One region of the Pedobacter sp. AC402 genome, then DNA from elsewhere that is predicted to be linked to it. Evidence: riboswitches for the same ligand, from Rfam matches in the RefSeq annotation. Region 1 holds a riboswitch; the other holds the start of a gene.
What was found. Region 1 has a riboswitch for fluoride ahead of AC0IWE_RS15865 (phosphatase PAP2 family protein). Riboswitches for the same ligand answer to the same signal wherever they lie in the genome.

Region 1 (5,647 bases):
ACATATCAACCCCGATTAATCATGATCCTAATGAAAAGCATTGAACAAGAGGTTAAAGAATCTATTGACCTATCAGGCTTATCGTTTATCGAAGAAATTGCAGTTACCTGCTATCCTGCCGGCACTGAATCAAACAGGCTTACTTGCATCCGGGATACCAGGGTTATCATCTCCAAACTGGCATCGATATTGACATAACATGCAAATATATTGCTGTAATATACCGATACAGAACAAGATGAAAATTCAAGATCAGGAAAACACCAAACAGCATGCAGGAGACCATTTGGCTAATGAAAGAACATTTTTGGCCTGGATCAGAACCAGTATTGGTATCATGGGATTTGGCTTCGTGGTGATGAAATTCTCGCTATTTATCAAGCAGATCAGTGCCGCACTGGGGAGTAAAGTGCCCCTGCACCAAACCGGAGATTCCCGCATTATCGGGATTTTTCTAGTTGCCCTGGGAGCAATTACTATCATTTGTTCTTACTTAAGATATAATTCAACGAAAGAACAATTGAATCAGGGGGTGTATTACCATTCAACACTTTTTGTTAAAGTTTTAACCGCTTTAGTTTTCATAGCTAGTATACTTTTACTGCTCTACCTTATTAAAACAACATAGGCAGTTAAATCATCTGTACTTGATGCTTTAGAAAAGAGAGGAAGGAAAGCGGTCGATATAGCGTTGTTTTTTGATATAAATTGCTGATTGCATTGGTCAAGGATCTTATAAAAATTTCACCTCTTTATGATAATCCACAGGAACAGGATAAGTCAATATTTTATGTTCCCGTAAATATTTTGGGTACCGCAATACGCTGTGAAGAATATATACCTGAATGGCCACTGAAAAAATAGGCTGTAAAACAGGCTACCGCAAAAAACATGGTGTATTCACTACCAAAAAGTTCTATACCCATAATCGTACAGGCAAGGGGTGTATTCGTTGCACCAGCAAAAACAGCAATAAATCCAAGGGCAGCAAACAAACTAACTGGAGCATTTAATAAGGTCGAAAGTGCATTGCCTAATGTTGCGCCAATATAAAACAAAGGCGTTACCTCACCACCTTTAAATCCAGTTCCTAATGTTAAAGTTGTGTAAATGGTCTTCCATAACCAGCTCCAAGTATCTGCTCCACCAGGCTGAAAAGCAGAGGGAATTGTAACGGCTCCTTGGTATTCGCTATCCACGCCCAAACTTAAGTAATCCGGTTTCCCGATGGCGTAAGTCAAGCCTATAATAATCAGACCACCGATAACAGGAATAAGCCACTGGATCTTACATACTTTAGAAAAAAAGGCCTTGATCTCATGCACCATTACAGCAAACAGGTAGCTGGCCAGACCAAACAATGTGGATGCTAGAATAACCTTACTAAGCAGGAGTAGGTTTACCGGCAGGTATTCAGATAGAAAGTAGGCACTTTTCTCTATGAGATCGATGTGATAAGCGGTATGATGGATGCCCCAGGCAGAGACAGTAAGATCACCAAGCACGCTGGCAATTAATGCGGGAAGTAAAGCCTTGTACTCTATTCTTCCAATGGCCAGAACTTCCATTGCAAATATGGCACCGGTGAGCGGTGTTCCGAACACCGCCCCAAACCCGGCTGCAATTCCCGCGGTAAGGAGCATCTTGGTGTCTACCTCATTTAGCTTAAACCAGCGGCTAAACATTCCTGCGATGCTTCCTCCGATTTGTACCGCGGTTCCCTCTCTTCCAGCCGATCCGCCAAACAAATGGGTAATCACTGTAGTTATTAAGATTACTGGCGCCATCTGCCTGGGCACTCCACCACCCGGCCTATGGATTTCATCCATGATCAGGTTATTTCCTTTTTCTGAGGACCTACCAACTGACTGATAAATCAGGTGGATCACAATACCTGCTAAAGGTAGCAGAAAAATGAGACAGGTATGCTGAAAGCGAAAGTGAATGGCCCAGCCTAGCAGCCAAAGGAACAAGGCAACCATACTTCCTATTGCAATGGCAACAGGAAGTATAAGCAGCGTCCATCGAACCGCATATTTAAAAACCGAAAGGTGTTCAAATAAAAATTTATTATGTTTCATTGTAGGTTAGTGGCTGATTTATAATTTTTTATAAAAAGTATTGATTCCTGCAAATGATGCCCTATCACCAAGTTCTTCTTCTATCCGAAGCAACTGGTTAAATTTAGATACCCTTTCAGAGCGGCAGCCACTTCCTGTTTTGATGTGCCCCGCACCGGTAGCGACAACCAGATCCGCAATTGTCGTGTCTTCAGTTTCACCACTGCGGTGAGAAATAAAGCAATTGTAACCGTTTTTTTGGGCTAGTTCTACGGCCTTTAGCGTTTCGGAAACTGTACCGATCTGGTTCAATTTAATCAGTACGCTGTTTGCAATGCCCTGGTCGATTCCCTGCTGGATAATACTCGGGTTGGTGCAGAATATATCATCTCCAACCAATTCCCACTTTGTCTCCCAAAAGGCTGGTCAGCTTTTTCCATCCCTCCCAATCGTTTTCGCCCAACCCGTCTTCCAACAGGATAATTGGGTACTCTTTTAACCATCCTTCCCAAAAGCCAATCATTTCATCTGTTGTGATCCGTTCTTTAGAACTTTTATAAAATTCATATTTTCCATTATTCCACATTTCGCTGGTCGCTGGGTCAAGACAAAGGGAAATATCCTTGCCTGGAGCAAAACCGGCAATATGTATCGCTTCCATGATGATTTGGACGGCTTCCTCATTAGAACTCAGATTTGGCGCAAACCCACCTTCGTCACCAACTCCGGTATAATAGCCTTTCGCTTTTAGCAGACTTCTCAGGGAATGAAAAACAGCTTCGCCCATACGGATACTTTCCTTAAACGAGGGGGCGTTATGAGGGGCAATCATAAATTCCTGAAAATCGATGTTGTTATCAGAATGCCTTCCCCCATTAATGACATTCATGCACGGTACGGGCATTACGTAACCTTCCCTTTCCACTAGCTGCCTATACAAGGGAATCCCTTTTGCAACGGCCGAAGCCCGGGCGAAGGCGATTGAGGCCGCAAGCATCGCATTTGCGCCGAGCCTTGATTTATTCTCGGTTCCATCCAGACCAATTATATGATCATCGAAGGCCTGCTGACCCTCAAAGGATAAGCCGGTGACTGATTTGCCGACTTCGACGTTAATCCCTTTTACTGCTTTTTCCACGCCTTTACCATTATAGCGCTCTGGATCACCATCTCTAAGCTCTACGGCTTCTTTTTCACCCGTACTTGCCCCGGATGGAGAAATACCCCTTGCTGTTGTTCCGTTAAGAGTGACTTCTACTTCTACTGTCGGATTGCCCCTGGAATCCAAAATTTCACGGGCATGAATTTTAGTTAATTTCATAGTTTTTTGTTTTATATTGATTTTTAGTATTTCGGTTGCTTACAAATAATTGAGTTTCTCAAAAGATCAAAACCAGTGTTCCCCCAATGATCAGCAGGGCACCAAAGAATACTTTCAGGGTAAGAGCTTCTTTCAGGAACACCATTGCAAGTATAATAGTTAGGGCAACACTCAACTTATCAACAGGGGCGACCTGGGACACTTTCCCGATCTGCAAAGCCTTGTAGTAGAATATCCAGGACAAGCCGGTGGCAAGGCCAGATAAAAAAAGAAATAGCAGGTTATGCTTTGACAGTTCCGTAATTCCTTTAAGTTCGCCTCTGGCCATTACGATCCCCCAGGCTACAATCAGTATTACCACCGTTCGTATGGCAGTAGCCAAATCAGAATTGACATTGGTTACGCCGACTTTTGCAAAGATGGCCGTAAGGGAAGCAAAGAAAGCTGATAATAGCGCGTAGATCCACCACATAGTTTTATGTTAATTTTCCGTTATTGAATAATTCCAAAGTAAATGAGTACAAGAACCGTTGCTCCGGCAATGATCCGGTAAATGCCGAACCAGCGGAAAGAATGCTTTTGAAGATAGGTGATGAAAGAGCGGATGGCCATCCATACATCCCACCCGCACCTGCTTTACTTAAATGAATGATCGTAGTTAGATTCGGTTCATGGGAAGGGCGTAGACGCTTAACGGTGTTTTTAATCAGTCCTGAAGCAATCTGATCTGCACTAGCAACTAGTAGCGCAATGGTAATAAGAACCTGCCAAATTTTTTTGCAGAAATTCTGGAAGAGGCAATAAATAATGAAGGCATAAAAAGGAAGCCAAAAACGCTTATCACTGGCCCAGTACATGATCGTATCCCAGAATGCATTATGGTGCTGATTTATCCACAAGAACCATTCAGTTTCAACCGGCAGGACCATTGCTAACACTGATCTCACTTTGGCAGACAGACAAAGTAAGACAAGCGCAATTAAGATAGCTGCCAGCAATAAGAGTTGAGAATTTATTTTTAATTTTTTCACCTACAATACTTTGACCGGCAGATTTTATTACCTGCTGGAATTTCTATTGTAGGCGCCATCAGCTTTTGAAAAAAGCGGTTGAATCGGAAGGACACCATTTCCGTATTGCAAATATAATACTAATAAAATGATGTGCAAAATCTTAAAGTAGGTGTTGAGAATTTAATTTATCACTATTCCTCCTTATTTGAATACGAGAACCAGTTTCTTATTCTTCTACCGTTTAAACAAGCATCATATCACGGGATTAAAGCTTTTCTTAAACAAAATGAAACCGCCTGGAAATAACCATGTTATCTATATAGGAATTTTTTTTATAACCCTAAAAAATTAAAGTTATGGGATACCATGAATGGAAAAACTGTATTGATGCATGCTTAAAGTGTGCTTCAATTTGCAATCATTGTGCAAGTTCATGCACTCAGGAAGAAGACGTGAAAATGATGGCGCGGTGTATTGAGCTTGATATGCAATGTGCAGCCATCTGCTACTCTGCCGCTCAATTGATGAGTATGGGTAGCTCTTTTGCTCAAGACATTTGCCGTATTTGCGCAGATATTTGCCAGCAATGCGGAGATGAGTGTAGTAATCATCATACCCAGCATTGTCAGGAATGTGCAGATGCTTGTAAGGCTTGTGCGGAAGAATGCAGAAGAATGACAGGAGTAGCTGCTTAAGATGCCAATCACCGTGAGCATTAATTGATTAAGGGCAGCATTCTAGTTGCCCTTTCATTTTTATAAATAGGCAAATTTATTCCATTCATTTTATTTTCATTATTCCCTCATTATTTGATATTTACCAAGGTTTGAGGTTGTTCTTGGTATGTCCTTTCTCTAGCCTTAAAAAAATGGGTTTTTTAGGATATGATTCTCATAAACTCATTCCATTATTCAAATAAGAATTTCAGTTTTTGATGATGAGTACTTGATAATTCGAATTCTATGAAAATGAAGGCTAGATGCGAGTTGAGGAATGCATTAAATAATGCATGAACTTTCAATTCCCGCTTCATCAAATTATTTCAAAAAACAAAAAATACAAATTTCATTTCAATGGCGGTGTTAAATCAATCACGTTGTTAAACCGAGGGTATGTACCTTCTAAATTAAATGCAAGCTACATGGCATTTGCGCATAATTGTAAAAAAATTTAGACCAAACGGATTTCCCCCCGTTTATCCTATAATTGAATAATATTCAAGCTGATCGATGTTCGCAATTGAAACTAATCCA
Region 2 (5,647 bases), on a different contig from region 1:
ATAGATTACGACCACGCCAACCCGCTAAGCGAAGAAGGTGGTAAAGTAAAGTTGCTTAAACATTTAAAATTAGAAGGCGAACTTTTTGGCATCGGAGATGGTTACTCAGATTTCCAGTTGCGTGAAAGCGGAATTATCAATAAATTTTTTGCTTTTACCGAGAACATTGCGCGCGAAAGCATTGTATCTAAAGCAGATCATGTTACGCCAAGTTTTGATGAGTTTTTGTATGTAAATGATCTTCCACGGGCAATCTCTTATCCAAAAAACCGAATTCTTTGTCTGGTAATTGGTGAAGTTGATCCTTTAACCATCTCAATCCTTAAAAATGATGGATTATCTATTCGCCATAAAACCACTTTCGAAGAGAAATATGTAAAAGATGTTGGCATAATATTGTTGGCTGATGGCGAAAAAATAGATAAAGAGCAGTTGAAAAATGCAGCCAAACTTAAAACAATTGGGTATTTGGGAAGTGCAAAGAATAAAATAGATCTTGACCTTTGTACCAAACAGGGAATCGTAGTTTTCGACGATCCAAAAAATAACCCGCGCAACATAGATTTTATTCCCAAACGCGTTGCCGATTTTATGAACACCGGAGCAACTTATTTAAGCAGTAATTTTCCAAATTTACAATTGCCAAAAATTGAGAAATCGCACCGTTTAATCCATATCCATAAAAATGTGCCAGGTATAATGGCTAAAATTAATACTGTTTTTGCCAAACACGATATCAATATTGTAAGCCAGTTTTTAATGACCAACACCGAAATAGGCTATGCCATTACCGATATAAATGCCCAATACGATAAACAATTGTTTAAATCGCTTAAAAAAATCGAACAAACCATAAAGTTTAGGGTACTATATTAATCAGGATTGTATTTTCGGGTAGTCTTTGACAACTTTACTAATAAAATAGAAAGGAAGTTGTCAAAGCGTTTTAAGCATAGTGTACTATTAATAATATACCATTGCGATAGTATTTAACAACTTTACTAATAATATAGGAAGAATTTGTCAAAGCTATTAAAATGAAGAATGATGTTTTTTAGGTATCTTGGTTTATGCAACACGCTTATGGCAAAAACCGAACATTACTATACTCAATTTGAAGAAGGGAAATTTTATCACGTTTATAACCGATCTATAGATAGGCAACCGCTTTTTAAATCAGATGCTAACTACAAGTTTTTCCTGAAAAAGCTCGACAAGTACCTTTCTAATGTTTTAAATGTATATGCATATTGTTTATTAGGAAATCACTTTCATCTGCTGATCCAGGTTAAAGAAAATTTAAAGGTCTTAGATTCAATTAGCAATTTTTCAATCCATGAAATTGTAAGCAAACAATTCAGAATATTTTTTCAATCTTACGCATTGGCATTCAATATTCAGCATGGAAGAATAGGTACGTTGTTTCAAACGCCCTTCAAGCGCGCCCAGATAAATGATGAATTCTATTTAATTAGGCTCATTTATTATATTCATACAAATCCCCAGAAACACAACCTTATAGTAAATTTTAGAGAATGGAAGTGGAGTTCGTACAACAGGATTTTATTGAATACAGATAGTAAATTAAAGAAGCAAGAAGTACTGGATTGGTTTGGCGGAAAAAAAGAATATATAGAATTTCATACAGACCTTAATAATAGTATGAGGTTTGATGAGCTTTGACAACCTTCTTTGCAATTCTTTAGAAGGTTGTCAAAGCCAGTTCCCTTAGTTTAAGAAATATTAGGACTACGGTTCCATGGCCTAGGCTTTTTATTTACATTATCCACCCCGTTCCCTCAACGCCTCTTCAGCAACAAATGTTTCGGGGCCCCAATCGTTTGTGATTGATAAATCCCGGTATGGCCCGAGAACAGGTATGCAGTAACACAGGCAAGGGCGATGTAAATTCCCGAGGAGGTTCCGAATAACTCTACACCCATAAAAATACAGGCTAACGGAGTATTTGCTGCGCCTGCAAAAACAGCTACAAAACCCATTCCCGCGAGCAATCCCAATGGCAATGGAATAAAAAAACTCAAAAAGCTACCCAATGTTGCTCCAATAAAAAAAAGTGGGGTTACTTCCCCTCCCTTAAACCCGGCACTTAATGTTAAAGCTGTTAAAAATAATTTAATGGCAAAGGTATAGTAAGCTTCTTGTTGTGTAAATGAGGCTGAAATAACAGGTATCCCTAAACCAATGTAACGCGTATTTCCAATCAGGTAAATAATGCCAATCAAAATTATTCCACCTATAAAAGGACGAAGCGGCGGATACTTAATTTTACTGAAAATCTTGGATAAACCATGGTTTAAGGCAGAAAAAGATCTTGCTGTAAGTCCAAACAATATACCGGCCCCTAATGATAGCAGCAGGTTAACCGAGTTTAGTTCAGGTATTACAGAGATACTATAATGGGTATGGCCAACGCCCCAGGCCTTGCATGCATAATCGGCAATTATTGCGGTAATAAACGAAGGTAGAATTGCACTATAAGTTAAACTTCCAACCACAAAAACCTCCAACCCAAATACGGCACCAGCTAATGGGGTTCCAAAAACGGAGGCAAAGCCAGCACTAATGCCGCAAATCAGAATAACTTTCCTGTCTCTGGCATTAAGTTTTAATAGTTTGGTAAACTGATCGGCAAATGCACCACCAATTTGAACAGCAGTACCTTCTCTTCCGGCTGATCCTCCAAATAAATGGGTAATAATTGTGCCGGCAAAAATTAACGGAGCCATCACAATTGGTATGATCTTTTTAGGCGATTGTAACTCTTCAATTAAGAGATTGTTTCCCTTTACCACTGCTGTGCCCCAATAATGATAAGCCAAACCAATACTAATACCAGCTAAAGGTAAAAAGGCAATGATCCAGAGGTGTTGTTCGCGGTAGTTGGTTACCCAGTTTAAAGTAGCCAGAAACAAGGCTGAAGCAGACCCGATAAGCCCCCCTAGTAGCGCAGAAATCAGCAACCACTTAAGTGTACTAATCAAGAGTAATCCGAAGTCGAATTTAATAAAGCGATGAACAGACAGAAGAAATCCTTCTGTTAATTTTTTAACAGGCATTTGAATTCAATTTTAAATAAAATCGTAGGAGTCATCAGCCTGTTTGGGCGGTTTTGGCGGTACCCCATCGCCTTGGTTTCAAATGTATAAAATTTAGTTATTTGTTGCAAAATCTTTATCACCTTTGTACCAGCTAACTTCAAACAATGGATTTCACACCAGAAATAAAAGACAAATTAAACCAATTACAAGAAAAGTATACCGCAATGGGGCAGGATATGGCCTCCTACCTCGATGGCCTTTTATATGCCGATTTCCTAACCTACTGGGATTATATCCATCTGGATACGTTACTCAGTTTGCAAAGCCCTAAAACACCAATTCCTGATGAAGAAATCTTTATCATGTACCATCAGATTACCGAGCTCTATTTTAAACTAGCTTTGCACGAGTGCAGGCAGATTGCTGAGCATGAAAATTTAACGGTTGAGTTTTTTACTGCCCGCGTAAAACGCATTAACGCTTATTTCAATGCCCTAACCACATCTTTTGAAGTAATGGTTGATGGTATGGAGAAAGAACAGTTTTTAAAATTCCGCATGTCGCTATTACCGGCAAGTGGGTTCCAATCGGGGCAGTATAGGATGATTGAAATCTGTGCTACTGATTTTATCCGCCTGGTTGATAAATCTAAACGTGTAGCTTTAAGCACTGCAACAATAGAAGAGCAGTTTGAAAATATTTATTGGAAATTTGGGGCAACTGAGCTGGCTTCGGGCAAACAAACCTTAACCCTTAAACAGTTTATTAAAAAGTATGCTGCTCAGTTTCTGCAGCTGGCAAAAGATCGTACACTAACTAATTTTTCGGCGCTATATCATCAATTACAGGCAAATGGAGCAGATGTTACAGCACTTGCAGAAGAGCTGCGCAAATTAGATTTATATGTAAACGTAGAATGGCCTTTATCACATTATAAATCGGCGGTACGTTATTTAGAGAAAGATCCTGTTGATGTTGCCGCAACAGGAGGAACCAACTGGCAAAAATACCTGCCTCCGCGTTTTCAAAAAAGAATCTTCTATCCTTTCTTATGGACGGATGAACAAATGGAAGAGTGGGGCAAAGGATGGGTGCTTAGTGTACTTAAAACACTCAAAAACAAAGATTAATATTATAAAAAGCTATTAAAAAAGCACGTTTTTTCTTAATTTGCGCGAAATAATTAATGATTGAATATAAGAATGAGCAGGTAAAATACTCAATCATTCGATCATTCACTCATTCAAAATTCAAATACAATGACCGAGACATTAGATATAAAAATCACGAATGCAACCGAAACCCGTTTGGCTGTTACTGATTTTTCGCAGTTACCATTCGGTAAGGTTTTTACCGATCACATGTTTACAGCCGACTTTGAAGATGGCGAATGGAAAAATTTACAGATTCTTCCTTATGGCCCCATTCCTATGAGCCCTGCAATTTCAGCACTTCATTACGGACAAGCAATTTTCGAAGGATTAAAAGCATACCGTCAACCCGACGGAAAGATTAGTGTTTTCCGTGCTGATAAAAATTTCGAACGCTTTAACAAATCAGCGGCAAGGATGTCGATGCCAGGTATCCCTGAAGAAATTTTTATGCAAGGTTTGGCAGCGTTAATCAATGTGGATGAGAAATGGGTGCCTAACCAGGAAGATTACGCTTTGTATATCCGTCCGGTAATGTTTGCCATGGACCCATATTTAGGGGTAAAAGCATCTGATTCTTATAAATTTGCCTTATTAACCACACCAACCGGTCCATATTATAGCAGTGCTTTAAAAGTTAAAATCGAAACTGAATTTACCCGTGCAGATGAAGGTGGAGTTGGCTTTGCTAAAACTGCCGGAAATTATGCCCGTTCACTATACCCTTTTGAGCAGGCTAAAAAAGAAGGTTTTGATCAGTTAATCTGGACGGATTCTGTTACACACGAATTTATCGAAGAAGCCGGAACCGCAAATTTGCTTTTTGTAATTAATGGTAAACTGGTTACCCCATCAGTACGCAGTACAGTTTTAGATGGCGTAACGCGCGATACAATTATTAAGCTGGCTAAAGAGGCCGGTGTTGAGGTTGAGGAGCGTAGGGTTTCTGTTAAAGAGGTGATCGAGGGAATTGAAAACGGAAGCTTAACAGAAGCATTTGCTGCAGGAACTGCTGCTACAGTTACGCATGTTGGCGAAATGGGTTATAATGGTCAGATTTATAAATTAACTGATCCATCTACAAGGCACATTTCCAATGGAATTGCTAAAAAATTAAACGATATCCGTTACGGCTTAGCTCCTGATGAGTTTGGCTGGAATTGGGTTTTGTAATAAAATCTTATCCAATAGTAGGAGGTTGTATCTTAATATATATGTCATCGTGAGGGAGAATTTATTGTATAAAATCAATATGAATGACATTATTTCAAGGAAATGAATATCCTATGGGTATCTTCATAGCCAGAAGGCTTTTTCAACCGACGAAGCAATCTTATAACGATCGCTACACTAGCGTGTGTTTCAGGATTGCTTCGTACTTATCAATTGTAAGTGTTTGGTAATTCGGTAATGAACTAGAGATAGTTTCTGCAATGG

Region 2: it holds a riboswitch for fluoride, as region 1 does, so the genes downstream of both, AC0IWE_RS21880 (voltage-gated chloride channel family protein) here and AC0IWE_RS15865 (phosphatase PAP2 family protein) in region 1, are expected to answer to the same signal.

The regions. Positions count from the first base shown of each region.
Region 1 is NZ_CEEDAI010000009.1:1,164,810-1,170,456, reverse strand. It holds gene AC0IWE_RS15895 (hypothetical protein) at 31-198, shown strand; gene AC0IWE_RS15890 (YidH family protein) at 239-628, shown strand; gene AC0IWE_RS15885 (voltage-gated chloride channel family protein) at 789-2,081, opposite strand; gene AC0IWE_RS15880 (hypothetical protein) at 2,100-2,459, opposite strand; gene eno (phosphopyruvate hydratase) at 2,446-3,381, opposite strand; gene AC0IWE_RS15870 (EamA family transporter) at 3,440-3,853, opposite strand; gene AC0IWE_RS15865 (phosphatase PAP2 family protein) at 3,858-4,412, opposite strand; fluoride riboswitch at 4,455-4,523, opposite strand; gene AC0IWE_RS15860 (four-helix bundle copper-binding protein) at 4,751-5,089, shown strand.
Region 2 is NZ_CEEDAI010000011.1:660,816-666,462, forward strand. It holds gene AC0IWE_RS21870 (HAD-IB family phosphatase) at 1-876, shown strand, start outside; gene AC0IWE_RS21875 (transposase) at 1,084-1,683, shown strand; gene AC0IWE_RS21880 (voltage-gated chloride channel family protein) at 1,800-3,077, opposite strand; fluoride riboswitch at 3,096-3,158, opposite strand; gene AC0IWE_RS21885 (tryptophan 2,3-dioxygenase family protein) at 3,224-4,189, shown strand; gene AC0IWE_RS21890 (branched-chain amino acid aminotransferase) at 4,319-5,383, shown strand.